One region of the Maritalea sp. S77 genome, then DNA from elsewhere that is predicted to be linked to it. Evidence: riboswitches for the same ligand, from Rfam matches in the RefSeq annotation. Region 1 holds a riboswitch; the other holds the start of a gene.
The links. A riboswitch is a leader RNA that binds a small molecule or an ion and turns the genes downstream of it on or off. The one in region 1 is predicted to bind thiamine pyrophosphate.
Positions count from the first base shown of each region.

Region 2: it holds a riboswitch for thiamine pyrophosphate, as region 1 does, so the genes downstream of both, thiC (phosphomethylpyrimidine synthase ThiC) here and thiB (thiamine ABC transporter substrate binding subunit) in region 1, are expected to answer to the same signal.

Region 1 covers NZ_JBNAGG010000004.1:194,331-209,158, forward strand. The annotation lists gene ACP15Y_RS14070 (DMT family transporter) at 1-835, opposite strand, end outside; gene ACP15Y_RS14075 (adenylosuccinate synthase) at 1,001-2,293, shown strand; gene ACP15Y_RS14080 (hypothetical protein) at 2,352-4,592, shown strand; gene ACP15Y_RS14085 (ATP-binding cassette domain-containing protein) at 4,605-5,222, opposite strand; gene ACP15Y_RS14090 (hypothetical protein) at 5,215-6,900, opposite strand; gene thiB (thiamine ABC transporter substrate binding subunit) at 6,872-7,882, opposite strand; TPP riboswitch at 7,954-8,045, opposite strand; gene ACP15Y_RS14100 (thiamine diphosphokinase) at 8,085-8,795, shown strand; gene ACP15Y_RS14105 (FMN-binding negative transcriptional regulator) at 8,773-9,402, shown strand; gene rpoH (RNA polymerase sigma factor RpoH) at 9,410-10,282, opposite strand; gene ACP15Y_RS14115 (RluA family pseudouridine synthase) at 10,450-11,478, opposite strand; gene ACP15Y_RS14120 (DUF6476 family protein) at 11,477-11,833, shown strand; gene ACP15Y_RS14125 (hypothetical protein) at 11,843-13,000, opposite strand; gene ACP15Y_RS14130 (DUF1134 domain-containing protein) at 13,156-13,728, opposite strand; gene ACP15Y_RS14135 (YHS domain-containing (seleno)protein) at 13,861-14,391, shown strand; gene chpT (histidine phosphotransferase ChpT) at 14,518-14,828, shown strand, end outside.
Region 2 covers NZ_JBNAGG010000002.1:44,978-59,805, forward strand. The annotation lists gene ACP15Y_RS07900 (nitric oxide reductase activation protein NorD) at 1-1,624, opposite strand, end outside; gene ACP15Y_RS07905 (CbbQ/NirQ/NorQ/GpvN family protein) at 1,629-2,444, opposite strand; gene ACP15Y_RS07910 (cbb3-type cytochrome c oxidase subunit I) at 2,450-3,829, opposite strand; gene ACP15Y_RS07915 (c-type cytochrome) at 3,843-4,295, opposite strand; gene ACP15Y_RS07920 (hypothetical protein) at 4,420-4,647, shown strand; gene ACP15Y_RS07925 (methyl-accepting chemotaxis protein) at 4,854-7,109, shown strand; gene ACP15Y_RS07930 (DUF2474 domain-containing protein) at 7,171-7,281, opposite strand; gene cydB (cytochrome d ubiquinol oxidase subunit II) at 7,281-8,282, opposite strand; gene ACP15Y_RS07940 (cytochrome ubiquinol oxidase subunit I) at 8,284-9,702, opposite strand; gene sigJ (RNA polymerase sigma factor SigJ) at 9,820-10,701, opposite strand; gene ACP15Y_RS07950 (hypothetical protein) at 10,812-11,201, shown strand; gene ACP15Y_RS07955 (hypothetical protein) at 11,194-11,730, shown strand; TPP riboswitch at 11,757-11,879, shown strand; gene thiC (phosphomethylpyrimidine synthase ThiC) at 11,982-13,781, shown strand; gene ACP15Y_RS07965 (FAD-dependent oxidoreductase) at 13,778-14,728, shown strand; gene thiS (sulfur carrier protein ThiS) at 14,716-14,828, shown strand, end outside.

The DNA.
Region 1 (14,828 bases):
CACCAAAGAGTGGCAATGCATTGATGAACAGGCTGGCTCGGTTGGCGCCGATCAATTCCACCCCGCGCGCATAAAATAGCTGCGAGAGGATGGAGGGGAATAAGCCAGTGTAGAGCACCAACACCCAGCCCAGCAACGTTATGTCGGGAATGCCCGCTACAAAGGCTGGCAGGCCGCCCAAAAACAGCTGATAGAACAGGGCCCCCAAAGTGGCGAAAAAGAAGGTGACCGCCAAAAATGTCATCCAGTGCACGGTGGGGCGGTAACGCAGGCAAACGGAGTAGGCGGCGTAGATCACACAGGCGATTAGCACGAGTCCATCACCGATATTGATGTCCATCCGTGCAAGCCGCATTGGGTTGCCTGCGGTTGCCACATAAATGACACCGATTAAGGTGAGAACCACACCTAAGAGCTGCAATGGATAAGCACGCTGCTTAAACAAAACGAAATTTGCCAGCATAACCATCATCGGAATAGATGCTTGTTCAATCGCGCCGTTCACCGCTGTGGTGTGTTGGGCGCCGAGATAAAGGAACAGATTAAAGCCAGCGAACCCAACTGCGCCGTAAAACCCGAGGAGCCAGAAGTTTTTCAGCAATTTCGGCAAGTCATTTTTCAGGTGTGGCCAAGCAAAAGGCAAAATAACGAGAAAGCCCAAAGTAAAACGCCCGGCGATTAGGCTGGTGGGTGAAATGTCGTCCACCGCCAGTTTACCCGCCACCATATTGCCACCCCAGAACAGTGATGTGAGCACCAAAAGCACATAGGGTTGATTAAACAGTTGATGGAAGGGATTTTTTCTTACGTTTGCTGCCGATTGTGGTTTTGTCATAGGTTCACTTTTGCTATATCAGCTTCGCTTATCAGGTTTTGATCCGGTTCTAAACACCCATTTGGACCGAAAGATTGGCTTTTGCGGGCAGTGGGTATGCATTTGGGCATTATTCTGTCCCAATCCTGTGTCAGTGAAAGCGATCGTGAAGGAGAATTAAGTTTAATGGCAAATGTTGTTGTGATCGGCTCCCAATGGGGCGATGAAGGCAAGGGCAAAATTGTAGACTGGTTGAGCGAACGCGCAGATGTGGTTGTGCGGTTCCAAGGCGGTCACAATGCCGGCCATACTTTGGTGATCGATGGGGTCACCTATAAAACAGCATTGTTGCCTTCTGGCGTTGTGCGCCCGGGCAAATTCTCCGTGATCGGCAATGGCGTTGTTGTTGATCCGCATCATTTCGTCAAAGAGTTGGCGTTGCTGCGCGGCCAAGGTGTTGAAATTTCGCCTGAGAATTTGATGGTCGCGGACAATGCGTGTTTGATCCTGTCGCTGCACCGCGAACTTGACAGCTTCCGCGAAAACTCAAATGCAGGCTTGAAGATCGGCACCACCAAGCGCGGCATGGGCCCAGCTTATGAAGATAAGGTTGGCCGTCGCGCCATCCGCGTTGCTGATTTGGCAGATCCGGAGATTTTGAAATCGAAGATCGATCGCTTGCTGCGTCACCACAATGCGTTGCGTCGTGGTTTGGGCATTGAGGAAATGAAAGCAGAGACCATCTACGATGAATTGATGGAAGTTGCTGATGAATTGCTGCCCTTCTCTGGCCGGGTTTGGGAACGGCTTAACCAAATGCGTCGTGATGGCAAACGCATCCTGTTTGAAGGCGCGCAAGGCGCATTGCTTGATATTGAGCATGGCACCTATCCGTTTGTGACCTCGTCCAACACGATCGGTGGTCAGGCCGCCAATGGGTCTGGTTTGGGGCCTGGCGCATTGGATTATGTTTTGGGCATCACCAAGGCATACACAACCCGTGTGGGTGAGGGACCATTCCCGACCGAACAGCTGAATGAAGTTGGCGAATATCTTGGCGAAAAAGGCCATGAGTGGGGCGTGAACACAGGTCGTAAACGTCGTTGTGGTTGGTTTGATGCGGTTTTGGTGAAGCAGACTGTTCAAGTGTCTGGCATTAATGGCATTGCGTTGACCAAGCTCGATGTTTTGGATGGCATGAAAGAAATTAAAGTATGTGTTGGCTATGAGTTGGATGGGGAGCGCATTGATTATTTGCCTGCGACCATGCAGGGCCAAGCCAATGTGAAACCAATTTATGAAACCCTAGAGGGCTGGCAGGGCACGACCGCAGGGGCGCGTTCGTGGGCTGATTTGCCAGCTGAAGCAGTGAAATATGTACGGCGGATTGAAGAGTTGATCGGCACACCGGTTGCGGTTCTATCCACATCTCCGGAGCGCTTAGACAGCATTTTGGTGCATGACCCTTTTCAAGACTAAGTTTTTTTCGCTACAACTAATAAGGGGTTAAGTCCCAAGGAATGAGTTTAAGTAGCTAATGGCAGATTATAAAGAGCTTTTGCGCCGGGCGATTGAAGCCTTGCCGGAGAACAACGGCACAGCCCGCCGGGCTGTTTATGAAAAAGCGCGTTCTGCGCTTGTGTCGCAATTGCACGCGATTGAACCGCCTATTCCGGCGCGTCAAATCACACAGCATCGCCTGACGCTTGAAGATTGCATTCGCCAAGTTGAGCAAGAAGCAACAGAAAAGCTGTTGCAGGGCCTTTCGCATCGCGAACAGGAAGCTGAAGTAGAAGAGGCAGTGGCGACACCGTCTATGCTCGCGCAGCAACCCGTTGCCGAAGAAGTTGAGGATGTAGAAGAGGCTGCACCTGTTGCTGCTCCTCCAGTTGAGGTCTCCGCGGCTAAGAAAGCACCTGCGCCAGCGGCAGAGCCTGCGAAAGCGGAAAAGCCTGCGCCGAAGGCAGAGGTTGTTGCTGAGGAGCCAAAAGCACCTGCCAAAGATGACGAAAAGTCAAAGGCTGAAGACAAAGCTGCTGATGACAGTTTTGACCAGGCACCAATTGAAGAAGACTTTGAGGCTGAGTCAGCTGAAAAAGAAGCTGAAGCTGTTGAGGAAATTGTCGAGCCAGAAGTTGAACCCGAGCCTGAGGCGCCTAAAAAGGCTGCTGCAGAAGCGCCTGTCTCATCTCATGTTGAAGAGGTGGTCGAGGAAGAAGACGATATTGCTTCAGAACCTTCGGCAGCCGAAGAAGAAAATGATGATGAGCAAGAGGAAGAATCTGAGCCGTTTGCGAATTATAGCCTGATCGAGCAATTGCAGGAAATGAGCGGGGAGGAGACTGACCTTAACCCGTCCAGCATTGACGATGTGATTGCGCAGGCGCGCGCTGCCTCTGGCGCAGAAGCACCAGCGCCTAGTTTAGATGGGCGAAATAATTCGCCTGCCGCTGCAAGTGTGAAAGAGGCGCTCTCAAGCGTTCGCGAAGTTGATGTTGAGCCAGAAGATCTGGCGGATGTCGATGAAGATGATGACGCGCAGGCGGCGATTGATCGGGCTTTGTTGGCTCTTGATCGTGAGGCCGAAGGCAAAAAAGACGATGATGCCGACCAAGCGCTCATGAATGCGAGTTCAAAAGGAACGCTTGCTGTCGCTGCTAAAGACGAATTGCAGATGGTTGAAGATCATGCTGAGTTTGTCGAAGATGAACAATCTGATGGCGGCGGTGGTCTGCTTATTTTCCTTGGTGTGTTCGTGTTGCTGATTGGCTTGTTGGGTGGCGGCACCTATTGGGCCTGGCGCGAAGGCTATGTCAATCTTGATCCGGTGTTGGAGCAAGTGGGCTTGAGCGGCTTGGCGGTCAATGAAACGCCAGACAATAACACCACAAATGATGCTCCGCCTGTCACTGCGAACACTGATGCAACGCCACCGCAAACCAATGTTCGGGATGTGACACCGAGCAGCAACAATACAAATGTGACGGAAACGCCGACTGCAAATGAAGGTGGTCGTTTGGCCGCGGAGAGCGATCAAGACGGCGCAGGCACAACTGACGGCAATACCCCAACCGAAACACCGGCGGACACAACGGATGTGGCCACTGCGGATACGGATGGGGCAGCGGGTGAAGCACCAGATGTTGGTGTCGATGATGGTCGTTTGCAGAGCGAGGGTGACAACGCCACGGCGGACGATACAACCGAAAACCCATTGAATGTTGAAGACCCAACAGCGCAAGCGACAACCGGCGCTCAGTCACTGCTTATTGAAGAGCAGTCTAGTGGCTCAGGTGGGGCAGTGCCGTTCTCTGGTCAAACCCAATGGGCGCGCGATGTTGATGAGTTGGGCTTGCCCACCATTCGCGCCACCGCGTCTATTCCTGCGCGTAATTTGTCGGTCGATTTGTTGATCCGCAAAAACAGTGATGAAGCTTTGCCGGCTAGCCATCTCATTGAGGTGAACTTCACGGTGACCGAGAGCTTCTTGGGTGGCAGTGTTGCCAGCTTGCCGGGCGTGTTGATGAAAGATCAGGAATTGGCGCAAGGCACAACTTTGGTGGGTGCATCTGTGCGGATCGTCGACAACTCATTCTTGTTTGCCATGAGCGGTGCAGAAACTGATGTGGCGCGCAATTTAGAACTGTTGGGGCAAAACGGTTGGCTGGATCTGCCGCTTATTTATAGCACAGGCCGCAAAGCCATTCTGACGCTTGAAAAGGGTTCAGCAGGCACAGAATTGTTTGAAGAAGTGCTGGCCGAATGGGCAAACAACTAGGCGTTGATTTTGCTAAATAGCTTTGAGCTTTCCCTCGCTGAGGGAAAGCTGGCGTGTTGCCAATTCAGTTAAGTCTTTTTGATGGTGGCTTACCAAAATGGTGTGCCACCCTTTTTGTGTCACCAGTTCGCGCACCAATTGCCGCATTTCATCGGCTGTTTGGTCGTCTAGGGCCGAAAATGGCTCATCCAGCAACAGGATGGGGCGATTGCGTCCCAATGTGCGTGCTAGGGCCACCCGTTGCTGTTGCCCTCCTGAAAGTTCGGCACAGATGTTTTTTTCAAAGCCATTGAGATCAACTTGTGCCAAAAGCGCGCCAGCGCCCTTTGGTTCATCTAGCCCAAGCTCTACATTTTTTTGTGCGCTAAGATGCTCAAAAACATTGTCTTTTTGAAAGAGGATGGAAATGGGACGGTCCTCAGTTTTGAGGGCAGTAATGTCTGTTTGATCAAGTTGGATTTCGCCGCTATGTGGGCGCAAAAAACCAGCGATAAGATCGAGCAATGTGGATTTGCCAGACCCGCTTTTGCCGGATATCCCCAAAATCTCGCCCGCGTTCACTTGCAGCGAAAAATCATAATTTGGCGCGTCGGAGCCATAGCTGAATTGAAGGCTGTTAATATTAAGCACGGCGGTTGATCCTGAACAGGTGGGGCAAGGCCCAAAAACTAAAAATAACCAGCGCCAACAAAATGCCAGCGACCAGTGCGGCATCGTTGGAGCGGTAGCTGCCCAATGCACGATACATTAGCCAGGGCAGGGTGGAAAATTCGTCGGTGCCGAACAAGGCAATCACACCCACATCGCCCAATGAGAAGGTGAAGCCAAGCGCAAAAACATAGCCCGCTTCGCGACGGGAGAGGGGCCATTCGATATAGCGGAAGCGCTGCCAGCCGGTCATGTTAAGCGACATGGAAAGCTTTCCATAGCGGTTGGCCAGTTTCTCGTAGGATGGTGTAAGCGCCGCGCTGGCCAGTGGCAGTGCCAACAAGGCATTTGCAAGGATCAAAACCCAAACGCCCACTGCTTGTGTCGGCAATGCCAAATGGCGCGTGATTAAAAAGAACCCCAAACCCAACACCATGGCAGGCATTGCCATATAGGCAAAAATCGGGGCGCCGAGGATCAAACGATAAAGGCGAGGAAACCTTGCGGTGCCTAGCTTTTCGGCGCGTTTTAGCTCGCCACGAGCTGTTGCCAACAAGGTGGCCAATAAAAGAGTGAGGCTGGCGCTGACGCTTGCAATTATGAGGCTTGCCCACAGGGCATTCAAGAACTTTTCCTTACCCAAATAGGGGATCAAAGCGGGCGACATTGCTTTTTGGAATATCGCAATCAGTGGGGTGAGATAAAAGGCGGCAACCAGCAATAGGAATGTCGTCAACACCCATTTAGACCGCCCATCGGCTGGCCAGAGATTTTGCACGCTGGCTTGGCCGATCATCATGCTTTTGGTGTTCCAATTTGCGGCAGGCACAATGATCAGTAGGCAGAACAGCAGTTGGCTGGCAGCTAAAAGTGCCGCGCGGGTGAGGTCGAAATCGACGCGCACCGCTTCGAAAATGGCGACCTCGAACGTGGCGTTCGCTGGGCCACCGCCCAATAAGAGCACCAACGCAAACGAGGTGAAGCACATCAGAAAGATGGTTGCTGCGAGGCCCGGGATGGCGGGTTTTAACGCAGGCCACTCAACATAGAGGAAGCGTGCGAATGGGCTCAGATTGAGTGATCGTCCCAACTTTAGTTTGGACTTTGGGGTGGCCGAAAGTCGATCGTAAAACAAACGCGCGGCGAAAGAACCGTTCAGCAATGTGTGGGCCATTAGGATGCCGGCAAGGCCGAAAATAGAGAAATTGAGATCTTGGTCCAATAAAGATTTGGCAGCGCTGCGCAACCATCCGGCGCGCCCCCAAACGGCCAGCAAGCCAAATGCGACAATGATCGTGGGCAAAACCAATCCAGCGGATAGGAGTGCGATGGCGAGGCCTTTGCCACGAAAGCGCAGGCGATATAGGGCGATGGCTGCGGGAGCACCAACCAGCAGAGAAAACAGAACGGACAGCGCCGCTTGTATGGAACTCATGCGCAACAAGTGCCAGATGTTGGCGCTTAGGGCGCTTTGATTAGATGGGAGATTTTGTGCGGCATTGACGATGACGAACAAAACCAAAAAAATGGTGGCGAACACCATAAAGGTGACGGAAAGGCCACCGATAAACCGCCAATTGATTGGCGAACGTGCCGCCGCTGGGGGCGGCGACACGTCGATTGATGTTGATTTATTGGCCGATCGCGGCAAAGAAGTCATCAATATATTTCTTTGTGTTCTGACCCACAGTTGCGTCGTCAAGAATAAGGCTTTTTTCTTTCGGCAATGGGGTATCAAACCCTTCTGGCAGGCCATTGTCCAGCGGCACAACAGGGAACATCCAGTTGGTGGTCGGGATAACTTCTTGCCCGCTTTGGCTCACAAGGAAGCTTAGGAAGTCATTGGCGAGCTCTTTTTGGTCAGAGCTTTCCAATATCCCGGCAAGTTCCACTTGTACATAGTGGCCTTCTTCAAACTGGGCTGCCAAATATTTTGTCTCTTCCTCGGCAATCCGGTGGTAGGACGGGGAGCTTGTGTAGGACAAAACCATGTCCGCTTCACCCTCAAGGAAAAGACTATAGGCTTCAGACCAGCCTTTGGTGACAGTCAGGATGTTGGGAGCAATGTCGGCCCAAAGTGCATCCGCTTGGTCGCCCTTTGCGGCTTGCATCCATAGCACCAAGCCAAGGCCTGGAGTGGATGAACGTGGGTCTTGAATGGCAATTTTGAATTCTTCACCCATGGAAGCCAATTCTTTAAATGAAGACGGCGGCGTTTCAATTTTGCTGCTGTCATAGACAAAAGCAAAATAACCATAGTCGAACGGCACAAACTGGCTGGATGAATAATCAACAGGCAGTTCGAGCGCAGAGAGATCTACATTGTGGTCTGCGAACAATTGGGTGTTTTTCGCTTCGGCGGCTACACTTGTGTCGAGGCCCAAAATGATGTCCGCGTCGGTGCCGGGACCTTCAAGTTGTGCTTTGCGCAATGCGCCAATGGATGAATCTGCACCAACGAAATCAACTTCACACGCGCAATTTTCTTCAAAACCGGCTTTCAATTGTGGGCCTGGGCCCCATTCGGCGGCAAAGCCATCATAGGTGTAAATGGTGAGGGTGGGCTTATCTTGCGCTGCCGCGGCAGAAACAAGGGTTGAAAAACCTACAAGCGCCGCAAGTCCAATTTTTTGAAAAGACATTTATTTCTCCTTATAAACAGGACATATTGCGATCGTGCTTGAAAGGGGAAAGTCGAAGAGGGGAACTGATGTTCCTTTTCGCTCAAACTCCCTCCGCCAGCATGACCTGGTTCAGGTTCAATGGGTAATTCTCAGCTCTTTAGGAGCACCCCAGTGAGACGACGCCAACCTATCTGAAATGGAATAAGATTCAAGAGCGAATATGCCGCAACAAAATGATGTTCTGCCAGAGCTTAGCTTTGATACGCCAATTGTGATTTTGGGCGGTGGCTTTGTGGATGTAGCCGCTTTGCTTGACCTTGCTGCGCGCGGCTACCCCGTTATTGCGGCAGATGGAGCGGCGGCAGTTGCGCTGGCCGCAAATGTGCCTTTGGCCGCGATCATTGGGGATATGGATTCTTATGTTGATGATCCAAATTTACCAACCTCCACTTTGGTGGTGGAGCTTTCGGAGCAGATAACAACCGATTTTGAGAAGTGCCTCTATAAAACTGATGCACCACTTTACATATGCTTAGGCATGATCGGTAAACGGTTCGATCACAGTTTGGCCGCGCTACATGCGGCGCAGAAGTATGGTCGCCGTAAAAATATGATTTTGATGGATGAAACAGATGTGATCGCTGTTGTGTCGGGCACAGTATCGTTCGAAGTGCCGCCCGAAACACGGATCTCTGTTTATCCATTGTCGCCGATTAAAATGGCTTCGTCGGAGGGGTTGTATTATCCTTTGGATGACCTCACATTGGCACAGGGCGAATTGATTGGCACCTCAAATTGCGCCAATGACACGCAGGTGAAAATTGTACCGGCGGTTGAACAGAATGCCCCCTATTTATTGATCCTGCCCAATAAACACTTAAATGCACTAATTGAAATTGAGATGAGCCATGTATCAGCCCCCGGCATTTAAAGAAGAACGTCCAGAAGTTTTACAGCAATTGGTGCAAAGCCATCCATTGGCGATGTTGGCGTGCAATGGCAAAGGTGTGCCCATCGTCAACCATGTGCCCATGATTTGGGCCGGGGAAATGCAGAGGCCAATCTTGTTGGCCCATTTGGCAAAGGGCAATGATCTGATCAAACAGATTTTTGACGGGCAAGAAGCATTGGCCGTGTTTCAGGGCGCAACGCATTACATTACCCCGAGTTGGTATCCGGGCAAAAAGGAGCACGGCAAAGTTGTGCCCACCTATAATTATATGGTGGCTCATTTGCGCGGCACGCTACACTTTCATGAAGATACGGGCTGGCTGTTAAATCAGCTGAACGGTTTGACCAACCAGATGGAATCTGGACGGGATGGACCATGGTCTGTCGATGACGCACCAGAAGCTTTTACGGAGCGGCAGCTCAAAGGCATTTATGGCGTGGAATTGCGGGTGACGGAAATGGTCGGCAAATGGAAAGTGAGCCAAAACCGTGCTGTTGCCGATCAGCAAAGCGTTGCCGCTGGGTTGCGCGGCGAAGGCAATGACGAGGCGCAGCACATGGCTGACCTCATCTCCGCTAAGCTATAGCTTGTCGCTAGGCGTTTTCCAGCATGGCACGTTTGACTTCGGCCTGCACCTTTTCGAAGGCGCGTACTTCAATTTGACGGATCCGTTCGCGTGATACGTCAAATTCTTGTGCCAACTCTTCTAAGGTGAGTGGCGGTTCTTTCAAGCGACGCGCTTCAAAGATTTTTTGCTCACGCTCATTCAGCACGCCCATGGCGTCTTTGAGCAATTGCATCCGCTCGTCATACTCTTGGCTGTCGCCCAGAACTTTTTCTTGGCTCGGTGCTTCATCAACAAGCCAGTCCTGCCATTGAGACGCCCCTTCGTCGGACCGCATGGGCGCGTTCAAAGAAGCATCGCCAGTTAGGCGCTCATTCATGGACACCACATCATCTTCAGACACATCAAGTGTGGTGGCGATTTGTTTGATTTGATCGGGATGCAGTGCGCCATCTTCCAGCGCTGCCAATTGGCCCTTCACTTTGCGCAAGTTGAAAAACAGGCGCTTTTGCGCTGCGGTCGTGCCGATTTTCACCAGCGACCAAGAGCGTAATACATATTCTTGGATCGACGCGCGAATCCACCACATGGCATAGGTTGCCAAACGAAAACCCTTATCGGGTTCAAACCGCTTCACAGCCTGCATCAAGCCCACATTGCCTTCTGATATCACTTCAGAGATCGGCAGGCCGTAGCCGCGATAGCCCATGGCGATTTTCGCCACTAGACGCAAATGGGAAGTAATCAATTTTTGTGCTGCTTCGGGGTCTTCATGCTCTTTATAGCGCTTGGCGAGCATAAATTCTTCATCCGGTTCCAGCATTGGAAATTTACGGATTTCTTGCAAATAGCGGGAGAGCCCACTATCGGATGTTAAGGTCGGTAAATTTGACTGGGCCATAAAGCACCCTCACTCCTATGACAATCGCTATTTATGCATTGCGCATCAAACAGCGATAAAGCGCTTCGATTATCGAACACGCTCAAATCATTCCACTGGTCACTATATAGGTTCGATATATGGTATTTCATCCCCTAAAGGTGAAAAAATATCGTCCAAATTTGTATTTATTGTGAAAAATCATCTTCAATCTCGGGAAAAAGCGCATTTTCCAAGTCAGCCATATCTTCCGGTAGAGGCGCCGTGAAGGTCATTTTTTCGCCGCTAGTCGGATGTTCAAACCCCAAAAGGGTAGCATGTAGTGCTTGGCGATTGAGGGCTTTCAACGCTTGTTGTGCTGGCATGGGCAGATTGCGCATTTTGCTTTCCATTCCCGCACCATAGGTTGTGTCCCCCAATAGGGGATGGCCTATATGGGTCATATGCACACGGATTTGGTGGGTGCGTCCTGTTTCCAGCCGACATTTCACGCGGGAGACGGTCCATTTGTGGCCGCCAAAAGTGTGGTCCAATCTGAAATGGGTAATGGCGTTGCGGCCGCCGGATTTCAACACCGCTTGCTTGATGCGGTTTTTGGGGTCGCGACCAATTTGGGTTTCGGTTTTGCCCTTGGCGGGGCGCGGTTCGCCCCACACCAGCGCGATATATTCGCGCTCTAATGGGCCGGTGCGCCCATGGTCAGCAAATTGGGCAGCCAAATGATTGTGGGCCTGTTCGGTTTTGGCCACCACCATCACGCCTGTAGTGTCTTTATCCAAGCGATGCACAATGCCGGGGCGCTTCACGCCTCCAATGCCGGAAAGGCTATCGCCGCAATGATAGAGTAAAGCGTTGACCAATGTACCATCTTCGCTGCCGGGGGCCGGGTGCACCACCATGTCGGCTGGTTTGTTGATCACAATCAGATCATTGTCTTCATAAAGTACATCAAGGGCGATTTGTTGCGCCTTGGGGAGGGCATCAATCGGTTGGGGTAAAATCAAGCAGACATGTTGATCTTGTTTGACGCGGTATTTCGGCTCGCTTATGGTCGCGCCATCAAGGGTGAGTGCATTTTGGCGAATAAGGTCTTGGCAGCGAGAGCGGCTGATCTCTTCAGCAAAATGAGCCACCACAACATCCAGCCGTTTGCCTGCCCATTCCGGCGGCACGGTGAAATCTAGCATTTGTTGTGCGTCCGAGGAGCTTGCGGTCATGTCAAATAAGGGTCCTAATGTTGATCAACCCCATGAGGAGCTTACGCCAGAAGCCGAAGCGGTGATTAATCGGGCACGGCGTTCCTTTGGCGTTTCAATCATGGTGATGTTGGTGGGCTTTATCGCTGTTGCTGGCGCACTTGTCTATCGGGTGATGCAAAATTCTGGTGCTGATCAATATCAGGCGCAGTCAATTGCCTTGCCGCAAGGGGCTGAAGTGCGCAACGCTGTGGCGCAATCTGGCACAATCACATTGACTTTGGATGTTGAGGGCGAAACCGTTGTGCGCATTGTTGACGCGAAAACGGGCACCGTGTTGCAAGATATTCGTTTTACACCGGAATTGGCCGAATAGGCTGGTCGATTATTGATTGCCTGCGACGCGCTTAAGCGCGTCCATGCGATCAGAAACCCGGCCTCTGCCAGATTTGTTTTCAGCCTCTGGGCTATCGAGTTCTTCTAGCCCGTCTTCTGCATATTTGCGCACGCGGTCGAACAGGCTTTCTTCTTGTTCCACCGCTTCGTCTTGGGCGTCATTGGCATAAACGATATGGCTGATATCGACAGCAAGGTCTTCCAGCCGACGGCGCATTGCATCATGGTCGGCATTTTTCCGGGCGAAGTTGGCAAGAATATCTTCTTCAATATCTTTGATGCGGCTGCCAATATCCTCGAGCTCATCCTCAAGCGACAATTCATGTGCCAAGCTATGTGTTTCTTCCGTTGGCTCCTCGACCGGTGAAGCTGTTGCTTTGCTTTCTTTCAAACCCTCTTGGCTCAACCGTTTAAAGCGTGCCGCTGTGATGCGGATTTGCGCTTCTGCCTCATCGATCAGGTCTGGAATGCCATTTTCGAGAAGGTCTTCGGCAGAAAGCTTATATTTGGCTTTGATCTGTTTGATCTGTTCAATGCTGGCCTTAAAGCGTTTTTCCAAATTGTCGGCACGCTGTTTTTGCACTTGCACGGCATTGAGCAGGTTGCCCGTATCGCGATCATAATCGCCGGTCATCTTGGCTTCGTTAAAGGCAGAGATGGTGGCAGAATTGGCGATGTTGGCCACGGCGCGGGCCTCGTCCAATTCCTGCAATTTGTCCGCTAGATCCCGTTCGCGCGCCCGCAGACGTTGCGAAAGATTGGTGGTTTCAATCTCATAGGCGCGCACCCGGTCGCGCAGATTTTCGTTGCGCTCTTCCATATCGTCCGCAATGGAGATGGCTTCATTATATTCGCGGGTTTGAAGCTCAAGCGTTTCGCGCATTTCGGTGAGTTCGTTCAAATGGGTTGCGCGTTTGTGGCGCAAATCATCCAGTTGCAATTCCAGCTTGCGCATGTCGAGCGCATATTTAGCGCGCAACTGATCTTTTTCGGCTTTGAATTCGGTGAGGGTGACAGGTGTAGCCGCTGCAATGCGGCGCTTGGTGAGGCGCACGGCGCGCCGCCAAACCGACGGCATGATCAAAAGCGCAAGAATTGAGGCACACAGAAAGCCTAAGGCGGCAAACATCAAATTCTCGATAATCATGCACCAACTCCCTGTAGCAGCGCACAAATGCTGGGCGCGCGACAATGACCTATTCTTATATGGTGCAGTTTACAAGAAATAACAGCACAGGTCACCACTAACTCAGTAAATAGTTAACTGCGGTGACCTGCAACAATAGCAAGGAAAGCCTTGGCTTATAGCGGGTTCCAAGTGGGCTGCTGAGTGAATTTCAGGTAGCCTACATTTACGCCCAAACGTGCACCAACACCTGAGCGGATCGGCACGATATACACGTCTTTATATTTCATCACGGTCATGCCAATGCCGCCGACCATATAGGCCGAGCCTTCAACGCCTGGGTAACGGCCATAAATGGCATTGGTTGATGGCAAGTTATAGACCAACATCATGGTCTTAGAGCCATCGGCACCAATGTCGAAGCCTAGCGTCGGCCCCTGCCAGAACAGCGGATGGTTGCCTGCGTTCTTGGTGTAGAGCTGCCCTTCGCCATAGCGCACGCCGCCAAACAGGGCGGCAGAGCCTTCTTGGCCCAAAATATAGCCATTTGGCAGGCCATATTGGGCGACAGCACGCTCCACAACAGAGGCGAGGCCTTGGGAGACTTTGCCAAAGAATTGGCCACCAGCGACGACCAGTTCATCTGTCGAATAATTGTCAGAAAGCGTGCCGGATTGGGCATGGGCGCTCAAGGGCGCAAATGTGAGGGTTAGGAAAATTGAGATAAATAAAGCGAAGCGTTTCACCATTGCACTAGTGGTCCTTTGGCTTTTTTGCTGCTTTAGCCTCCCCCGCAGAAGGTTTAAAGCAAAAGAATGGTATTGCATTAACCTTGGCGTCACCCCTTATTGATAGAGTGGTGCCGATTGCAACCAGAATAGATGCAAATCAAGGCAATGATGCGGCAATTCGGTAAACAAACATTAACGATAAAGGGGCTTTGGGGCATTTTTTCTTTGCTTTTGAGCGCCTGTTTTCTTGTGGTGCCCACTGCGGCCAACACAGAACGTTTCATCCTCGATATCTACGTGACCAACCCGCTCTCTGGTTCCGCCATTGAGGGCATGGATCCGGTGAGTTATTTCACCGAGCCTGAGCCGTTGGTCGGCACGCCTCAATATGAATATGAGTGGGAAGGCGTATCCTGGTTTTTTGCCAATGAGGCAAATAAGCGGGTGTTCATGTCTTCACCTGAATCTTACGCACCACAGTTTGGCGGGTATGGCTTGGCGGGCGTCGCGCGGGGCTATTTGTCGAAGGGCAATCCGCGCATCTATGTCGTCCATAATCAACGGCTATATTTGTTTTACTCTCCCGGCAATCGCGAGGCATTCTTGATCGAAAAAGCGGCCATGCTGAACTATGCCCTTGATAATTGGACGGGGTTGAAGGTGCGTTTGGCCCGCCGCTAAGCGAAAAATCATAGGAATTTAAGCATTCAGTGTTGCCCCGCCTTTGTGTGCGGGTAAAACTTGGGGCTAGCGAATCGCGCTTAAACAGAGGCATGTGGCGCGTTCAACCAGCTTTAAGGAATGAAAATGGCGGATATTGTGCAATTGAGCGGACCTGACCTTGCGGCCATGCTGTGCTCCAAGGTGTGTCACGATTTGATTAGTCCGGTAGGGGCAATTGGCAATGGGCTTGAGGTGCTTAGCGACCCAGATCAAGCTGAAATGGCAGATTTCGCTCAGGAATTGATCAACAATTCTGCTCGGCAGGCCCGTGCAAAGCTTGAGTTTGCTCGCTTGGCATTTGGCGCATCTTCCACGCAAGGCACTGAGATTGACACCCGCGACGCTGAAAAAGTAGCGCTGGGCTATATGGCGGGGGAAAAGGCCGACATTGAATG
Region 2 (14,828 bases), on a different contig from region 1:
AACCGGGATTGAGTGCGCCGATTTTTTGCTCAACCTGAGCGGACATTTTATCATTAAAATCTTTGCACTTAGTGATGTAGACCCGATCTCGCTTAAGTGATGAAAAGGCGTTGATCGCGAAATTATCACCACAGGCGTCTAACCCCCAAGCGAGTGCAGCGAGTGCTTCTCGTTCGACTTCGATTACCGAGCGGTCGCCCACAGCGCTTTCGGTGGAGCGGGATACATCCAGCAAGATCGAGACAGCAAGGTCGCGCGCTTCGGGGCGCGATTGCCGCCAGATATTATCGTTGCTTTCACCACAGGCACGCAAATCTGCCTGGGCGCGCACAGCGGCGTCCATATCCAACTCTTCGCCTTCGCGTTGGGCAGGGATGTTCACCCGACCGGGACGCAGGGCTTCAAACTGGCGTTTCACTGCGTTGATGCGGCGGGCGGACTGAGCATCGGCGCGGAAAGAGGGAATGTCGTCCTTGATTTCGCCTTTGCTTTCGAAAACCTGACAATGGTCAGGGAGGTAGGCGTTGGTGCGGGTGTCCCACTCGGGATACAGCACTTTGCCTGCAAGGCGTTCGCGGTCCACATCCTCGGGAGCCAAATCCAAATGTAGTTTCAGCCTTGTGGCGGGGGCTTTGGAGATTTGGCCTAGGCCGATCTCATCCTGATCGTCAGCCGCCTTTTTCGCATCATCATTGTCGTCATCGTCAATGCGGCGATTGAGGTTCATAAATTCTGCCCAGGACAGAATGGCCTCAAACTTATGCAGGATCAGGCTGTCCTTGCGCTCGGCCTGATCGGATTTGCGTCGCCGGGCGCGGAACAGGCCCTTCTTGTTCACTTCCTTGGTGCGCTCTGCGTCCATGGTCGCAACGTCAGATGGGGCGCTGAACAGGAGGTCGCGGTTTTCGCACCACATGGGCACCGGGGCAAAAGGGCAATAATTATTGGGGGCGACCAGGCCGTCAAAGTCGCCAGACCGGATATGGTTTTGCAGCAGTTGGGCCTGTACACCAAGAGGCGATTTATCGCCTAGCGCTTGTTGGATTAATTCTTCCACTGCTGCTTCAAAGCGCGGCAATTTATGGTTTGGGCGAAGATAGAGGCTTATGGTTGCAAGTTCAGTTTGAAGTCCAGCTAGGCCCGGGCACTCTTCAATGACTTGCTGTGTGATTTCGCCCGCACGTTTGATCGTCAGCAGATCGGCAATCAGTGGGTCGTCTTGTGGTTCAAAAGCTTCGGCAAAGGCCGCGCTTGCGGTCAACCAGACATAGAGCGCAGCATTTGCATTTTGATCGGGGAAGAGCGCCAGCTTTTCGGGCAGGCGCAGCACTTCCCCATCAAAGGAGGCGCGGGCAATGGCCAATTGCTCATGCCCCAGCTTTTGTCGAAAGGACAAGCGCTGATGGCTAACTTCGGCTGCCACCGGGCGGATGTCGACACTATGATGCCCGCCTAAACCTCTAAAGAACACAGCCAGGCGTTTTGATAGGTCGCCCAACTCCACCGTTGCCTCTTCAAATTGAACGGGCGCGGCGGCTTGTGCGGCGAAATCATGCCAGATTTTGCCGATGGTTTCTTCTGGTTCCCAAGGCTCAATATGGCGGGGATCAAAGGTCTTGTTCATCATCTTATCCAATCACGGCGGTCACGAGGTCATTAAGGCCTAGTTTCACGTCATCATCGTCAGTCAAAGGCTCAATCATGGCAGATTGTACGGCCCGTTCCACAGGCATGCCTTTTTCAATCATGGTGGCGGCATAAACGATCAGGCGGGTGGAAATGCCTTCTTCCAAATCTTGACCCTTAAGGGCTCGCAACTTACCGGCCAGCCGAACCAGCAGTTCGGTGCGTGATTGAGTTAAGCCGCTTTCGCGCATAACAATCTCTACTTCCTGATCAAAGGCGGGGAAGCCAAACTCCATCGCGAGAAATCGCTGGCGGGTGGATGGCTTTAGGGTTTTCAGAATGTTCTGATAGCCCGGATTGTAAGAGGCCACGAGCATAAAGCCGGGTGCCGCTTCCAGTTCCTCACCAGTGCGATCGATGGGCAGAATGCGCCGATCATCGGTGAGCGGGTGCAGCACCACGGTCACGTCTTTACGGGCTTCTACCACTTCGTCGAGATAGCAGATTGCACCTTCCCGCACGGCGCGGGTGAGAGGACCGTCTACCCAGACGGTTTCACCGCCTTTGAGCAAATAGCGCCCAATCAAATCGGCGGCCGACAGATCGTCATGGCAGGCGACGGTATAGAGCTTTTTGCCAAGTTTCGCAGCCATGTGGGACACGAAACGGGTTTTGCCGCAGCCTGTTGGCCCTTTCAAAAGTAACGGCAGGTTGTTGGCATAGGCAGCTTCAAACAGAGCGCATTCGTCTGCTTGTGGCAGGTAGAACGGGGTTTGTACCCCGTCCTTTCTATTAGTGTTTTCGAATGTTCTATCCATGGCGCTTACTCCGCAGGTGCTGTTGCATCAGCGACTTGTTTGCCCGGTTGGATGATCTCCTTTTTCGGTACAAAGATCGCATAAAGGAACAGCAACACGCCAAGCACAACAGCAACGCCAGCACCGAAACGCATCCACATAAATAAGCTCAGATCGTCCTGAACGCTCATATAGTCTTCGCCGCGCACCCGTTGCAGGTGGGTTTGCACTGTGCCAGCGAAGGTGAGCACGAAGGTCATGAACACCATGCCGCCAGACATGAGCCAGAAAGAGGCCATGTTGAGCACCTGATTGTAAGGATCACGGTTGCGCAGGATTGGCATTGCGTAGGTCATGATCGCCAAGCTGAGGGCTACATAGGCGCCGAAGAAGGCCAAGTGACCGTGCGCTGCGGTGATTTGGGTGCCGTGGGTGTAATAGTTCACCCCGTGCAATGTGTGGAGGAAGCCCCACACGCCAGCGCCGAAGAAGGCGAGGGTGGCACAGCCCAAGGACCAGAGCAAAGCTGCTTTGTTGGGGTGATCGCGGCGTCCTTTCCACACCATGACAAAGGCAAAAGCCATCATGCCGAAGAAGGGAACCACTTCGAGTGAAGAGAAGATGGAGCCGATCCACTGCCAATAGCCGGGTGTGCCGATCCAATAATAGTGGTGACCTGTGCCCAAAATGCCGGAAAACAAAGCTGTGGCGACGATGACGTAGAGCCATTTTTCCACGATCTCCCGGTCAACGCCGGTGAGCTTCAGCATCAGATAGGCGAGGATTGACGCCATGATCAATTCCCAAACGCCTTCCACCCAAAGGTGCACGACATACCACCAATATTGCTTATCCAACGCCAAGTTTTCTGGATTGACGAAGGCGAAAAGGAACAGCAAAGCCAAGCCCCAGAGGCCCACGATCAAGATGTTGGAGATGGCTGTTTTGCGGCCTTTAAGCACGGTCATCGAGATGTTGTACAAAAAGATCAGTGCGGCAGCGACGATGCCCAGTTTGACCCAGCCGGGTTGCTCTAGGAATTCGCGGCCATCTTTGCCGAGCAGCCAGTTGCCTTCAAAAATATTGAACACATAGGTGATAACCACGCCGACGGTGCCCAGCACCAAAATGGCCAATTGAATATAGGCCAGAAGCGGCGAATGGATTTCGCGTTCTGCTTCTTCCGGCACGAGAAAATAAGCAGCGCCGAAGAAGCTGGTGATGAGCCACACAATCAAGCTGTTGGTGTGTAGCATGCGGATGATGTTGAAGGGCAAAATGTCCGACAGAAAATTGGGAATAACATAAACCAAGCCCGCCAGCAGACCGCCCGTCACCTGCACGGCGAATAGGATCAGCGCGAAGGTGAAATACGCAAATGCGATTTTTTGAGTTTCAAATTTCATTGTTCAGCCCTTTCTAACCGGCATCGTTGGGCGGCCAGCCCTGAGTGTCGATTGTGCCTGTCCAGAGCAGAAAGTCTGTCAGGTGCTTTAATTCTTCATCGGTCAAATTGAATTGCGGCATTTGGCGACGGCCTTCGATGCCTGTGGGTTGAGCTTCCATCCAGCCTTTGAACACTTCAAAGGCGGTTTCAGGATCTTCCTGTACACCCCAGCGCCGCATCACATTGCCGAGTTCCGGCGCGAAGTAAGCGCCTTCACCCAAAATCGAGTGGCAGTTGATGCAGGCTTTAACTTCCCAAATGCGTTTGCCCTTGGCCACGCTTTCATTCAGCCCTGCATGGTCAGTTGAAACATTTTGGATATACCAATGAGAGTGGGCAGAAAGACCCACAAATATCAGGATGAAGAACAGCGACCCGCCATAAAAAATATTGCGTGCTGCGTTCTTCGTGAGAACTTCCCGCATGCTTACCTCCTTTTAGAAACGTGCAGATGGAGGCAAATTAGCGATTCACTCGATTTCTTCTTTGCGTCTGCGCAAAGAAGCGGAAGGTTGCCCTTGGCTATGTTGGAGAAAAAAGGAGATCTCTATGGACGGCCAAATTTCAAAAATCGATCCGCTTGCATTTGTGCTTTACCCCTTTGTGTGGGGCGCGGTAGCGATCAATTTGTTTATGCTGAGTTTGGGGTGGCAAATTGTCGGCTTGTCGGTGCTGTCGCCTTATCAAGCCATGTTGTTTGCATTGCCTTTTGCTGTGCCCGCCACTTGGCTTTGCACAAAATGGGTGCGCGGGTTAATCGCGGAGGCCGAAAAATAGACGATTTTTCTGGTGTGTTATGCCTGATTTGCAGGTGTCACTTTGTTTAATTTTTAAAAATGTTAATTATTTCAATCTGTTATTTAACAAAATTAGAGATTCTGAATTTAGTAAAAAAATTTTGATGGATAGGCCTATCTTTTAACCATCCTTAACCAGTCGCCGCGATATTGGGCACATTATATTTATCTAAGGATATCAAAAAAATGTTTGCGAATTTGGGGATAAGAGCCCGCATAATTGGCGGTTTCGGTGCTATTGTTGCGTTTCTTGTTGTGGTGAGTGTGGCTGGCTTTTTTGGCTTGCAAACGCTCTCGAGTGTAACAGAACGCTACCAGCACACCATTTCACAGGCTGGTGAGATTAGCGATTATCTTGCTGACTATAATCAAATGGTTTTGTCACTGCAGAAATATTCTGCGGCCCCTACTGCAGAGCAAGCGCAAGATGCGCGGATTTGGATTGATGATGTGGCAACGAACGACCCTGATGGTGTCGCGAAGTTTGCTGACTTCCCAATTGCAATGGAAGAGATCAAGAAAATCGAAGTGTCTGCAGCAAATTTGCGCGACACTTTTGATACGATCATCATCTTAGAAGAACAACGCGCTGGCATTGCCACTGAACTTGCCGCGGCAAAAGGCAATTTGGCGACTGCACAAATCGATTTGTTGGATAAGGTGGATCTGGTGTTTACCCCATCAACCGCCGCTGCTGTTGGCCGCGCTGCCAATGAAACCAGCCAGGTTCAAATGCTGGGTTACCAATATTTCCAGACGCCGACGAACGAGCAATATGCCCAGTTTGAAACCAAGGCAGCAGCTACTGTTCAGCAGTTCGACAAGCTTGTAAAAGCCGATCGTTCTGGTCGCTTGGGCGATCAGCTGATCGCGGTGCGCGATAGCCTTTCAGCCTATTCAGATTTGGTATCACAAAGCCATGACTTGATCATGTCCATTGGTGAGCTTTCACAGCAGGATATGCAGATTTATGCGCAAGAACTGGCAGTAAGCTATGAGCAGCTTACCGGTGCGGTGCGTGCCAACCAAGATGCGCTTGGCCCGGTTGCACAGGCAACAGCACAGAATGCGACGATCATTGTTTTGGCCGTTGGCGTTTTGGCCACGCTTTTGGGCGCCGTTCTGGCGTTCGCCACGGGCAATTGGTTGACCCGCACCATTTCGAACATGTCTGCCAATATGGAACGTTTGGCCAAAGGCGAATTCGATGTGGATTTGAGCAATGCGCCACAATCAAACGAACTTGGTTTGATGGCACGGGCGCTCGAAACCTTCCGGTCTAACGGCCTAGAAATGCGTCAGTTGGACGAAGAGAAAGAAAAAACACGCGCGCGTGAACGCAGCGAGCAAGAAGTGCGCAATGCGTTGCAAGACGAAGTGCGGCGGGTGGTTTCTGCTGCAGTGGCTGGTGACTTTTCTCAGCGTATTGAAGGCCATTTTGAGCACGAAGATCTCAACCAGTTGGCACAGTCCGTCAACTCTTTGGTGGCTACTGTTGAAGCTGGCCTTGATGAAACTGGCGAGGTGCTTTCAGCGTTGGCGCATACTGATTTGTCCAAGCGAGTTGACGGCCACTACGAAGGCGCGTTCGACAAGCTGAAAATGGACACCAACGCGGTTGCTGACAAATTGAGCGAAATCGTTGCGCGCCTGCGCACCACTTCTCGGGGCGTGAAGCAGGCCACTGGAGAAATTTTGGCCGGTGCGAATGATTTGAGCGAGCGGACCACTAAACAAGCGGCTACAATTGAAGAGACGTCAGCGGCGATTGAGCAATTGTCCAGCACGGTGATTGAAAACTCGCGTCGGGCGAATGATGCATCTTCTAAGTCACGTCATGTGCGTCAAGAAGCGCAATCTGGTGGCGAAGTGATGACCGAAGCGACCAGCGCGATGGAACAGATCAAGGCCTCTTCAAGCAAGATTTCAAACATCATTGGCATGATTGACGACATCGCTTTCCAAACCAATTTGCTGGCGCTGAATGCTTCTGTAGAAGCGGCCCGTGCTGGTGAAGCGGGTAAGGGCTTTGCTGTGGTTGCGGTTGAAGTGCGGCGGTTGGCGCAATCGGCTGCCGAGGCCTCCAATGAGGTGAAGGTGCTGATTGAGCAAAGTGCATCTGAAGTTGAGAATGGTTCATCATTGGTTGCATCTGCAGCGGAACGTTTGCAGCATATGTTGGATGCGGTGAAGGAAAATGACGTGCTGATTGAGGGCATTGCCCAAGACAGCAAAGAGCAAGCTTCTGCTATCGAAGAGGTGAATATCGCGGTGCGTGATATGGACACCATGACCCAGCACAACGCGGCGTTGGTGGAAGAAACAAACGCAGCGATTGAGCAAACTGAAGCGCAAGCGAGCGAGTTGGACCGCATTGTCGATGTGTTCAAAACCGAACGCACCGTATCTGAGCGTGATCTAGACGAAGGTTTTGCTGCCTAAGCAGCTTTAGCCATGCAAATCAAAGGCCGTGCGGACCAATGTCTGCACGGCCTTTTTCGTTTTAGGTAATGAACAGGCGAATAATGTACGCGACCACGCCGAGCGCAAGGACGCTAGCGACCCAGATCAGCGAAAACCATCCCAAGCGTTTTATCAGTGATTTTTCTGCCATTAGTGATAGCCCGCATCAGGATCGGTTTTGCCGCGGAACACCCAATAGGCATAGGCGGTGTATCCCAAGATCAACGGGATCAGCACGATGGTGCCAACCAGCGTAAACCACAGGCTGCTTTCAGGCGCGGCAGCTTGCCAAATGGTGAGGCTTGGCGGCACCATATGTGGATAAAAAGATATGCCAAGGCCGACAAAGCTGAGCACGAACAAAGATAGTGCCGCCAAGAATGGCGTCGCTTCTTTCTCTGCTTTTAGGCTGGTGAACAGCATAAAGGCGGCGAGAGCGACAAGAGCGGGCACAAATATTGAATAAAGGCTGCCCGGGAAGTTGAACCAACGCTCGAAGTAAACACTGTCTTGGAACGGTGTGAGCAGGCTTACCACGCCAATAAAGCCCAATGTGGCGATGCCAAGTTTCCAAGCATAATTGCGCATTTGTGCCTGCAAGTCATGCTCGGTTTTCAGAATGAGAAAGGTTGCTCCGAGCAAGGCATAGCCGGCGATCAACGCGAAACCAGTGAGGATGGAGAATGGTGTGAGCCAATCCCACCAGCCGCCAGCATAGGCACGGTTTTCCATTTCAATGCCTTGCACCAATGCGCCGAGCGCGATGCCCTGCATGAAGGTGGCAATGAACGATCCGCCAAAGAAAGCGACGTCCCAAACCTTTTTCCAGCGTTTGGTGCGCCAGCGATATTCAAATGCAACGCCCCGGAAAATCAAGGCGATAAGCATAAGAATGATGGGCATATATAGCGCGGGCATCACCACTGCATAGGCGAGGGGGAATACGGCGAATAGGCCGCCGCCGCCAAGCACCAACCATGTTTCATTTCCATCCCACACGGGAGCGATGGAATTCATCATCACATCTTGGTCTTTTTCTGATTTGCCGAATGGAAAAAGGATGCCGATGCCGAGGTCAAAGCCATCGAGCACCACATAAACCAGTACGGCAAATGCGATGATGCCTGCCCAGATAAATGCAAGATCAAACATGTTATGCCTCCTCTATCGGGGCTTTGAAATTATCTTTCTGCTCTGGTCCGGGCGTGGTGCCCGCGGCGCGCAGTGGACCTTTTTCAAGTTCATGTGGCTCCTTGCCGGGGCGTTTGCCCATCAGCCGCAGCAAATAGAATGTGCCTGCGCCGAACACGAAGAAATAGACCACAATGAAAATCAGCAAGGATGTGCCAACAGCAGGCGCTGAAACGGGTGCGAGGCTTTCGGACGTGCGCATCAGGCCATAGACGGTGAAGGGTTGGCGGCCGACCTCGGTGGTGATCCACCCCGCGAGCACGGCGACAAAACCCATTGGGCCCATCAAAAGGGCCGCGCGGTGCAGCCATGGATCTGTGTAAAGTTTGCGGCGCTTGCGTTGCAGCAAAGCCCAAAAGCCCAAACCGAGCATGGCAAAACCAAGTCCCACCATCACTCTAAAGCTCCAGAAAACAATGGCAACTGGCGGTTCGTCTTCATCGGGAATAGTGTCCAGCCCGGGCAATGGCGCATTAAGATCGCGTTTGAGGATCAAGCTGGAGAGTTTTGGGATTTCGATGGCATAATCGATGCGCTTTTCATCTGGGTTGGGAATGCCAAACAAGATTAAAGGCGCCCCATCTTCGTGGCTGTCATAATGGCCCTCCATGGCCATTACCTTTTGCGGCTGATGCTCAAGCGTGTTCAGGCCATGTTCGTCACCCGCCAAAATTTGCAATGGGGTGACGGCCACTAGCATCCACATGGCCATGGAGAACATGCGACGCGTCGCGAGATTTTCCTTTTTGCGCAGCAGATGCCATGCGCCCGCAGCACCAACCACCAAAGCGGTGGTGAGATAAGCAGCCAGCACCATATGCACCAAGCGGTAGGGGAAGGAAGGGTTGAACACAATCTCCCACCAATTTTCTGGCACAAATTGGCCGACTTCATTTATGGAAAAACCTGCTGGCGTTTGCATCCATGAGTTGACCGATAAAATCCATGTGGCGGACATGAGCGTGCCGAAGGCGACCATGGCCGTGGCGAACATATGCAAGCCATTGCCCACCCGTTCCCGACCAAACAGCATGATGCCTAAAAAGCCAGCTTCCAAGAAGAAGGCGGAGAGCACTTCATAAGCCATAAGCGGCCCGATCACAGGGCCAGCGCGATCAGAAAAGACTGACCAGTTGGTGCCGAATTGATATGACATCACAATGCCGGACACGACGCCCATGCCGAAGGCGACGGCGAAGATTTTTTTCCAATAGTCGAAAAGCTGCAAATATTCCTTTTGCCCGGTTTTTAGCCAGATGGCGTTGAGCACGGCCAAATAGGAGGCAAGGCCAATGGAAAAGGCCGGAAAGATGATGTGAAAAGAAACAGTGAACGCGAATTGTATACGCGCCAAGATTTCTGCCGAGAAGCCGCCAAACATGGTGCACCTCTATGTTTTGCAAGGATGGCCTCAGCGTAGGTGGATAAGCAAAATGCCGCAAGCCGCTAAGTTGCCGCAGCGCGTTCTGACGCAGCGGGGAAAGGTCGCAATTGACCTTTAGTCAAACGCCAGATGGCTAAGCTTTTTAGGATTTCGCAGCATGTAAAATTCTGCGATTTTACCTTCTGAGGTCCAACTGAATGACCACACCTGTAAAGCTCCATCTTCATCGCGGATCAGGAGGCTGGGTGCACCATTTAACTGTATCAGCTTAATGTCATCCGGGCCGGGGCGACCAAATTTGTTGGCCACGCCGATAAAGAAGCGAGAGATTTTTTCGCGGCCATAAATGGGGCGCAAGGTTGCTGATTTGATTCCGCCGCCATCGGTCACCAAAATCGCATCTTCAGCGATGAAATTGACAAAGCTGTCCAAGTCGCCCGTTTGCAATGTGTTCAGGAATGACGCGACAGGAGGCTCATTTGTGGGCATGGGCAGGGTTTCATTGCCATCCGTACGCACTTTTTGACGGGCGCGCGACGCCAATTTGCGACATGAGGCTTCGGTACGGTCCAATGTTTTGGCGATTTGATCAAATGGCAAGTCAAACACGTCATGAAGTAGAAAAGCTGCGCGTTCGGAAGCGGTGAGTTTTTCTAAAGTGGCCATCAGGGCGAAGGAAATATCGTCAGCTTTTTGCGCAATATCATCGGGAGACTCAGCGCTTTCTGTTAGCAATGGCTCGGGCAACCATGAGCCGACATAGCTGGTGCGTTTGGTTTTGGCCGACCGGAGATGGTCTAGCGAAAGGCGCGTGACAATTGTTGTGAGGAAAGCCTGCGGATTGTCGATTGTTTTGAGATCGGCATTGGACCAACGCACAAAACTATCCTGCACCATATCTTCCGCATCAGCCACGGAACCAAGCATACGATAGGCCAAAGCAAACAAGCGTTTGCGCTCTTGTTCAAAAATATTCGTTCTGTCTCGGTCCTGCATCCGGCCCTCCTTTGCTACTGACTAGACGGTTGGGCTTTAAAAAATGTGACCGATCTTGGTCACATTTCCAAGTGCTGTTTCGTCTGGTCTTCAAAATGCAGGAGATAAAGATGACACGTATTATCCAATGGGTGCTTGTGGGCTGGTTTTTGATGCTCGCGGTCTGGATGTTTTTAAACCCAATGACTTGGTATCAAATTACCCCCGGAGTGAAAGAAATGGGGCCGTTCAATATGCATTTTGTGATGGATATTGGATTGGTGTTTTTCGCCAGCGCCGCGGCCATGGCGTATGGCCTGTTTCGACAAGATAAAACCGCGATTGTGTGCGGGGCGTTTTGGCCCGTTTTACATGCGATTTTTCATATTTTCATTTGGTTTCAACGCGGTGTGCCGTTCGACCTGATTGCGTTCAGCAATCTGTTTGGCATTCAACTGCCCGCCTGGACCGCGCTGTTTCTCGCTTTCAAACATCCAACACGGAGTGCTCAATATGCTTAAATCCATTTTACATGGCAGCACCAGCAAATTTGAAGATCAATATGGCTATGATGGCGGCTATATGCACCAGATTATCAACGCCTCAAATGGCGCCGGGCTGCGGCTTGGGCTGTTGCCATTGCTCAGCCAATATCGCGGCCCGAAAGAAGCGAAAGATATTTGGGCCGGGGCGGCGCTTGCCTCCACCATGGATGGCGATTGCGGTTCCTGCGCGCAATTGATTGTCGATCAAGCGATTGAATTGGGCGTAAACTCGAAGGAGTTGGAAGCGTGTGCCATGGGCAATGCCCGCACCGATACGGACAGTGGCCTTGGGTTTTTGTTTGCGCAAAATGCTATTGTTGGTGGGCCAGATATATTGGATTTACGGGATGAAATCGTGCAGCGCTATGGCGAAGAGGCAGCTGTTGCTGCCAGTTTTGCCGCGGCGTGTGGGCGCGTTTATCCAGTGTTGAAACGGGCAACTGGCAATGTGGATGCTTGTGCGATTTTGCGTTTTGAACCCGCTGCGGAAAATGCACCCGCTTGACAGAAATTCAGAACAGCGCTACCCCAAAAGAACTGCAGGGGGGTCCCGCCTAGGGGACTGAGAGGCTGACAGAATAGCAATATTCGGTGACGCGACCCTTTGAACCTGACCCAGTTGATACTGGCGTAGGAAGCGAAAATTTGCGGCACCGAACAGGGGTCGTCTTTCTTTTGTTGAGGGGATAAGTCCCTTCGTTTCCAGCCATAATTCTTCTGGTGTCTTTTTGAGTTTAGAACTTAAGGAGCGCCAAAATGGATTTGCCTAATCCCAAGATTACCGAAGATCAATTGCCCGCATCTCGCAAAATTTATGTTGAGAGCGCACGCTTTGATGATGTGCGTGTGCCCATGCGCGAAATTTCTGTGCACCCGACAGCGGGCGAGCCGCCCTTGCCGGTTTATGACAGTTCGGGGCCATATACGGACCCGAATTTCACAGCGGATATTCAAGCCGGGCTGCCGCAAGTGAGGCGCAAATGGATTGAAACGCGGGGTGATGTGGAAGCATATGATGGACGCGACATTCAACCGGCTGACAATGGCTTTGTGGAAGGGGATCGGCTGACGCCTGAATTTCCGGTGAAGCCGCAGCCGTTGCGGGCGAAGGATGGCAAAGCGGTGACCCAGCTTGCCTATGCGCGGCAGGGCATTGTGACGCCGGAAATGGAATTTATTGCCATTCGCGAAAATCAGCTGCGCGAAGCGATCAAAGAGGAACGCGATGGCGAGGATTGGGGCGCAAACATCCCTGATTATGTGACCGCTGAATTTGTGCGGGATGAAGTGGCCGCTGGCCGCGCCATCATTCCGGCCAATATCAACCACCCCGAATGTGAGCCGATGATCATTGGCCGCAATTTTCTGGTGAAAATCAACGCCAATATGGGCACCTCTGCGGTTACCTCGTCGATGGAAGAAGAGGTGGATAAGATGGTCTGGGCGATCCGCTGGGGCGCGGATACGGTGATGGACCTCTCGACGGGCCGCAATATTCACAATACGCGGGAATGGATTATCCGCAATTCACCCGTGCCGATCGGTACGGTGCCGATTTATCAGGCGCTGGAGAAGGTGAATGGCATTGCCGAAGACCTCACGTGGGAAGTGTTCCGCGACACCTTGATCGAGCAGGCCGAGCAGGGGGTGGATTATTTCACCATCCATGCGGGCGTGCGCTTGCATATGGTGCCGATGACGGTGGAACGGGTGACCGGGATCGTTTCACGCGGCGGATCGATCATGGCCAAATGGTGCCTGCACCATCACAAAGAGAGTTTCCTCTATGAGCATTTTGACGAAATTTGCGACATTTGCCGCGCCTATGATGTGAGCTTTTCGCTGGGCGACGGGTTGCGGCCCGGCTCGATTGCGGATGCCAATGATGAGGCGCAGTTTGCCGAGTTGGAAACGCTGGGCGAATTGACCAAAATCGCCTGGGCGAAAGATTGTCAGGTGATGATTGAAGGGCCGGGCCATGTGGCCATGCACAAGATCAAGGAAAATATGGACAAGCAGCTGGAATGTTGCCACGAGGCGCCGTTCTATACGCTTGGGCCGCTGACCACCGATATTGCGCCGGGCTATGACCATATCACCTCTGGCATCGGCGCGGCGATGATCGGCTGGTTTGGCTGTGCGATGCTTTGCTATGTGACGCCAAAAGAGCATTTGGGCCTGCCCAATCGGGATGATGTAAAAACCGGCGTGATCACCTATAAGATTGCGGCGCATGCGGCGGATTTGGCCAAGGGGTTGCCCGGGGCGCAGCGGCGCGATGATGCGCTGAGCCGGGCGCGGTTTGAATTCCGGTGGGAAGATCAGTTCAACCTGTCGCTCGACCCGGATACGGCGCGCGATTTCCACGACCAGACCTTGCCGAAAGAGGCGCATAAGGTGGCGCATTTCTGCTCCATGTGCGGGCCGAAATTCTGCTCTATGCGGATCAGCCATGATATTCGCGCCGAGGCGCAGAAGGAAGGCATGGAAGCTATGGCGGAGAAATTCCGTGAAGGCGGCGATCTCTATATGCCGATCAAGGAGCCGGGCGAATGATCACGATTGCCGGGGCCGGGGTTGCCGGCCTTTGCGTCGCGCTGGAATTGGCGCGGCGCGGGCATCCGGTGACCGTTTTTGAACAGGGAGAAAGCCTTGAACTCAATCAGAGCTCGCATTTGGCCGGGGGCATGTTGGCCCCCTGGTGCGAAAAGGTGAGCGCGCCGGAAGATGTGGTACGGCTTGGTGCGGGGGCTGCCGATTGGTGGGCCAAGGTGACCGAGGTGCAGCGCTCAGGCACATTGGTGGTGGCCCCGCCGCGGGATCAAGCCGAATTGCGCCAGTTTGCCAGTCGCACCGAACAATATGAGCAGCTTGGGGACAACCGGATTGCTGATCTGGAGCCGGACCTTGCGGGCCGCTTCTCCAAGGCGTTGTTTTTCGATCAGGAATGTCATTTGGACCCGCGGCAGGCGCGGCAGGAACTGGTGCTGCAGATAGAAAAACTGGGCAGTGAAGTGCGGTTTGGTGAACCAGCGCCCGAGCAGGTGGATATTGATTGTCGCGGCGGCGCTGTAGATTTGCCGGAACTGCGCATGGTGCGGGGTGAAATGGTGATGCTGGAGTGTCCAGACGTTACGATCACCCGCACAGTGCGGCTGCTGCATCCGCGTATTCCGATCTATTTGGTGCCGCGTGGCAACGGCATTTACATGCTGGGGGCGACGATGGTGGAGAGCGCTTCATGGCGGGCGATCAGCTTGCGGTCCGCACTGGAATTGTTGGGCGCGGCCTTTGCGCTGCATCCCGGCTTTGGCGAAGCCAGCGTGATAGAAACCGGCGTCGGTCTGCGCCCGGCCTTTCCCGACAATCTGCCGCGCATCATCAAGCGGGACGACAAATATCATCTGAATGGATTTTACCGACATGGCTATTTGCTGGCGCCCGCGATGGCGCAGCAATTGGCCGATCAGTTTGAGCAGGAGCAAATGAAATGCGCATCCTAGTCAATGGCGAAGCGACAGAGGTCAGTGCGGCCAATATTGCGGCGGCGTTGGACGAATTGTCCTATGAAGGTGAGGCGCTGGCCACGGCGTTAAACGGTCA